DNA from 2 places in the Mesorhizobium sp. B2-6-1 genome. Region 2 is predicted to be linked to the other one. Evidence: predicted binding sites of a transcription regulator. Region 2 holds the regulator's gene; the other holds the start of a gene.

Region 1 (2,955 bases), on a different contig from region 2:
GTCCTCGGGACGGTCCATCTTGGTGGCGCCGAGCAGGTCGGCGGCACGCCGCGTCTCGATCAACACGTCGGCCTGGCCGGCAAAGCCGTTCTCGGCCGTCAGCGGGCCCTGGCCGAAGACGATCGGCAGCCATTCCACCGTACCGTCCGCAGCGAATTTGGCGACATGCAGCGTGCCGTCGTCGAGCAGGTTCATGTTGGCGGCGCGGTCGTCCGGATCGAAACGGCCCGCGGTGACGAATTTGTAGACGTACTCGAAGCGCTCGTCGTCGCCGAGATAGAAGACGACGCGGCCATCCTTGGCGACGATCGATTCGGCGCCTTCATGCTTGAAGCGGCCCATTGCGGTGCGCTTCCTCGGCGTGGATGTCGGATCGTTGACGTCGACCTCGACGATCCAGCCGAAACGGTTGGGCTCGTTCGGCTCCTTGGCGAGGTCGAAACGATCGTAATGCGCGCCCCATTCATAGGCGCCTTCCGGAATGCCGAGGCGCTTGTAATTGGCGGCTTCCTTATGGCCTTCCGGCAGTTCACCGGAGAAATAGCCGTGGATGTTCTCCTCGGCCATGACATAGGTGCCCCAAGGCGTGACGCCGCCGGCGCAGTTGTTGAATGTGCCGATGACCTTGGTGCCGGATGGGTCGGCATTGGTCTTGACGCGGTCATGACCGGCGACCGGGCCCGACAGCGCCATTTCGGTGTTGGAGGTGATGCGGCGGTTCAACTTGCCGTCGCGCACCACCTGCCACTTGCCGCCTTCCTTGCGGATCTCGACGATGGTGCCGCCATGTGCCGCCATCTCGACATCGACCTGCTCCTTCGAGAGCGGCGCGAGTTCGGCCGCCTTCTTGCCGTCCTTCTCGACGATCCTGACGATGCCCGGGAACATCAGATGCGGATTGGTGTATTCGTGGTTGACGACCAGCAGGCCGTGCTCGGCGGAGCCACCGATCCCGATATAGCCGACATAGTCATTGTTGTAGCCGAATTGTCTTGCCTGGGCCTCAGCCGACTGCCTGGCCGGGTCGAACTCCGGCGAATCGGCAAACAGCGGATCGCCCCAGCGCAACAGCACGTCGGCATCGTAGCCCGGCGCGACATGGTGCTTGTCGTCGATACCGGCTTCGAGTTCCTCGAACGAGAAGGCGGAGCCCTCGGCGGCACGCGCATCGTCGGCGGCCACGAGCGCCAGCGGGCTGACGGTGGCGGCGATGGCCGAGACGGCCAGCGAGCCCTTGAGGAAGGCGCGGCGGGAGAACCGCTCGGCAATGATTTCGCCCATGGTGCGGTTTTCGGTGGGGTTGGTCGCCGGACCGTCGTTTTCCTCAAGCAGGCTGGTGCGGAATCGGGCGTCGGGCGAGCGATGGTCGGTCATGGTCTGCCTCTGGCTGGATGGCTGGAGCGTGTCACGCGTTTCGACCCCTTATAGACGATCGGTCACACTTTCGTGACATTCGTGCACCCGCCAGCTTGACCGCGAACCTCGCGCCACATCCGGTTTGAAACTCGGACCAAGGTCCTAAACCGATCGGGGCGAAGGTCCGGATTGCCGCGGCATCGGTCGTGGGCCACTTACACGAACACGCCATGTCGCCGATGGTCGCGTACCTGCACGAGATGGCCTCTGAATTTTGCCGGTCCGATCAAGTGAGGGACTGATGCGCAGCTCGATCATGGCTCATTGTTGCTGGCTGGCCCTGAGAGCAGTGCCGGCACTGGCGCTGACCATAGCCCCCTATCACCTCGATTTTCACGGTTCCGCCGCAGGCATTGTCGCGTCCAGCGCCCAAGCCAAGCCTGGCGGGAACAGCGGCAATGGCGGTGGTGGCGGTAACGGCAATGGCGGCAATGGCGGCAATGGAAATAACGGCGGCGGCAACAATGGCAACGCCGGAGGCAACAATGGCAACGCTGGCGGCAACGGGAACAATGGCGCCGGCAACAACGGCAAGGGGAAGGGTGCCAACAGCTCCGGCAAGCATGTGAACGCAACAACCGGCGATCGTGTCGAAATAGACGACAACAAGATCGTGGTGCAGCACCCTAACGGCTTCGGGGAAGAGATCGAGAAGGGTCGCTTCAAAATGACCGACGCTCTGGGCCGCACGATCGTCGAGCGCCCTGCGACGGCGGCGGATATAAGCCGCCTCAAGGGGTTGTAGAGCGGGCAATAGGCATCGCCCGCTTTACGTGTCACCTCCGCCGCCCCCCGGCGGAGGTGACCTTGTCGCTCCGGCCCCGTATAGGGGCCGTCTTTTTTGCCCTGGAGCGTTCCGCTGCTGCACCGCGCTTCAGGTTTTTATTTATGCGTGTCGTTATCCCAAACCGGGGATCCCTTGCGGCCGACCAGGATTAGCTGCCGGCCCGATCCCGCGCTTCGCGCATCAGCAGCGCCGCCTCGGTGCGATTGCGGACGTTGAGCTTGGACAGCACACCGGTCATGTGATGCTTGACCGTTTTTTCCTGCAGTGCCAGCCGCAGCGCCACTTCCTTGTTGCTCAGCCCTTCCGCCACCAGCTGCAGGATCTCGGCCTCGCGTCCGGTGAGCTGACGCAGGCGATCCGTCCTGCCGTTGGCCGGCTGCAGCGATTGCAGGTCCGAAAGCAGGCGAGCCGACAGGGTCGGCGACACATAGGTCTCGCCGGCCGCGACACCATGGAGGATTTCGGCCAGCATGCGCGAGCCGACCCCCTTCAGCACATAGCCGCGCACACCGGCATTCAGCGCCCGCGCCACGTCGGCATTGGCCTCCGAGACCGTCAGCATGACGATCTTCTGTCCGGGATTGGCACCCAGTATGCCGGCCACCGACGCAAGGCCGTCACCCGGCATGCTGATGTCGAGCAGCAGTATGTCGGGCTGCAAAGTCGAGGCGATGCGTTCGGCATCCTGCGCCGTGGCGCCCTGGGCCACCATTTCGAAGCCGCCGATCTCCGACAGGCTGCGGGTAACGCCT
Region 2 (2,955 bases):
GGCATGGTGTTCCAGAAGCCGACGCCGTTCCCGATGTCGATCTACGAGAACATCGCCTTCGGCGTCAGGCTCTATGAGAAGCTCAGCAAGGCGGAGATGGACGGCCGTGTCGAGCAGGCGCTGAAGCGCGCGGCACTGTGGAGCGAGGTCAAGGACAAGCTCAACGCCAGCGGCCTCAGCCTTTCGGGCGGCCAGCAGCAGCGCCTCTGCATCGCCCGCACGGTGGCGGTGAAGCCGGAGGTCATCCTGCTCGACGAGCCTGCCTCGGCGCTCGATCCGCTGTCGACCGCCAAGATCGAGGAGCTGATCGACGAGTTGCAGGCCGATTATACGATCGTCATCGTCACCCACAACATGCAGCAGGCGGCGCGCGTGTCGAAGCAGACCGCCTTCATGTATCTGGGCGAGCTGGTCGAGTTCGACCGCACCGAGAAGATCTTCACGTCGCCCCGCGAGAAGCGCACGCAGGACTATATCACCGGCCGCTTCGGCTGATCCCAGGCATACGAGGACCAAGATCATGGCCGAACACACAGTCGCAGCCTTTGACGAAGATCTCGGACAGATCAGCAGGCTGATCCGCGACATGGGCGATCTCGCCTCATCGATGGTCGGCGGCGCGACCAAGGCGCTCCTGAATTCCGACAACGCGCTCGCCCAGCGCGTCGTCTCCGACGACGCGATCATGGATGCGCGCCAGCGCGAACTCGACGACCGCGCCATCACCCTGATCGCCAAGCGGCAGCCCATGGCGGACGATCTGCGCCATGTCGTCGGCTCGATCCGCATGGCGGGCGATCTCGAACGCATCGGCGATCTCGCCAAGAACATCGCCAAGCGCGTCGGCACCGTCGGCCTTGCCGCCACGCCGCGCGACCTGTCGCACTCCATCGACGCCATGGCGCAGCTTGTGCTGATCCAGGTCCAAGGTGTGATCGAGGAGTATGCGGCGCGCGATGCCGCGGCACTTGCCAAGCTGCGCGCCGACGATGAACGCATCGACGTCAAATACACGTCGGTCTTCCGCGAGCTGCTGACCTACATGATGGAGGATCCGCGCAACATCACCGCCTGCACGCATCTTTTGTTCTGCGCCAAGAATCTCGAGCGCATCGGCGATCACGTGACCAACATTGCCGAAAATGCCTATTATGTGCTGACCGGCACGCAATTGCCCGCCAATCGCCCGAAGCAGGACGAGACGGCGATGTCGGCGCCAGCGGCTTGACGGCAGGGGTGACCAGTCGATGATCGCGCCACGCATCATGGTGGTGGAGGACGAGGAGCCGCTGGGTGTGCTGCTCCGTTACAATCTGGAATCGGAGGGTTATCAGGTAGAGGTGGTGACGCGCGGCGACGAAGCCGAGATCCGCTTGCATGAGAATGTCCCTGACCTTCTTGTGCTCGACTGGATGGTGCCGGCGGTGTCCGGCATCGAGCTCTGCCGCCGTCTCCGCATGCGGCCCGATACCGAGCGGCTGCCGATCATCATGCTGACGGCGCGCGGCGAGGAAAGCGACCGGGTGCGCGGTCTCTCCACCGGCGCCGACGACTATCTGGTCAAGCCGTTCTCAACGCCGGAATTCATGGCACGCGTCAAGGCGCTGCTGCGCCGCGCCAAGCCCGAAGTTCTGTCCAGCGTGCTCAAGGTCGGCGACATCGTGCTCGACCGTGAATCGCACCGGGTCTACCGCAAGAAAAGCGAGATCCGGCTCGGGCCGACCGAGTTCCGCCTGCTCGAATTCATGATGCGACATCCCGGCCGCGTGTTCTCGCGCAGCCAACTGCTCGACAATGTCTGGGGCGAAACGATCTATATCGACGAGCGCACCGTGGACGTGCATGTCGGCCGGCTGCGCAAGGCGGTCAACAACGGCCGCATGCCTGACGTGATCCGCACCATTCGGGGCGCGGGGTACGCGATCCGCGAAGACTAGGGATATGTCACGCAACGTTCTCGCCTATGCCTGATTTCGCCTGTGCCCCCGGCGCGAAAATTTCCTGGTCGACGAAGGTTAGCGCGCGCATGGCGCAGCCCTCGCGGATCAGCGGCAGTTCGTTCGGCTCGGTGTCGAAGGAAATCGATTTCGAGTGCTGGCCGCCGGCGGTCTGGGCAATGGCCTCGCGCAGAGCCGGCTCGATCAGGTCGAAGGCGGCGGCGCTGACGCCGACCATGGCGACCGGCGCCGGATCGATCAGGGCGAACAGGCTGCCAAGGCCGTAACCCAGCGCCTCGCCGGCCTTGCGGTAGGCTTCGCGCTCCGGCCCGTCCTTTTCGCGCGCCGAGGCCGCCAGGGTGCGCATGTCGGCGTCGCTGACGTCGACGGGCTGGGTGTCCTCGCCAAGCTGCCTCGCGTTGCGCCAAATGGCATAGTTGCCGGCATAGGCCTCGACGCAGCCGCGCCGCCCGCAGCGGCAGAGCGCCCCGCCGGGGCGATGGATCATGTGGCCGAACTCGCCTCCGGATGAATGGGTGCCGGTGAACAGTTCACCCTTCAGCACCAAGCCCATGCCGATGCCGTGCGACAAAAGTATGGCGATGAAGTCGTCGCGGTAGCGCTGGGGATCGCGCCAGCGCAGCGCCACCGCCATCATGTTGCAATCGTTCTCCATGGTGGCGGGAATGCCGAACTCGGCCTCCAGTATGTCGGCGAAGGCGATGTCGGTCTGCGGCGTGATCGGCGACCACAGCATGGCGCGCGCATCCGTGTCGGTGATGCCCTGGATCGCCAGCGCGATACGGGCGATGCTGCCGACGTCGAGGTCGGGATCCTCGAACCGCCGCCTGACGATGGCCACGCATTCGCCGATCAGCGCCTCGCGCGACAGGGTCAGCGTGTCCAGCCGGCGCTGCTCCTCAGATATCACCTGGCCGGCATAGTCGATGACTGCGACGGAGAGGAAATTCAGCGACAGCACAACGGTCATCACCGCCGCGGCTTCAGGGTTGAGGCT

The links. The regulator PhoB, encoded in region 2, activates phosphate uptake and scavenging genes when phosphate is short. The targets are predictions, from matches to a motif close to TGTCATNNANCTGTCAT.
Region 1: FJ443_RS01845 (PhoX family phosphatase) is a predicted target of PhoB. The motif match lies at 1,436-1,452, and genes of this name have one in related genera.

Annotation. Positions count from the first base shown of each region.
Region 1 is NZ_VFUH01000001.1:368,147-371,101, forward strand. Features, by position in the region: gene FJ443_RS01845 (PhoX family phosphatase) at 1-1,374, opposite strand, end outside; gene FJ443_RS31040 (hypothetical protein) at 1,706-2,161, shown strand; gene FJ443_RS01860 (response regulator transcription factor) at 2,352-2,955, opposite strand, start outside.
Region 2 is NZ_VFUH01000019.1:10,152-13,106, forward strand. Features, by position in the region: gene pstB (phosphate ABC transporter ATP-binding protein PstB) at 1-495, shown strand, start outside; gene phoU (phosphate signaling complex protein PhoU) at 521-1,228, shown strand; gene phoB (phosphate regulon transcriptional regulator PhoB) at 1,248-1,937, shown strand; gene FJ443_RS27840 (ROK family protein) at 1,945-2,955, opposite strand, start outside.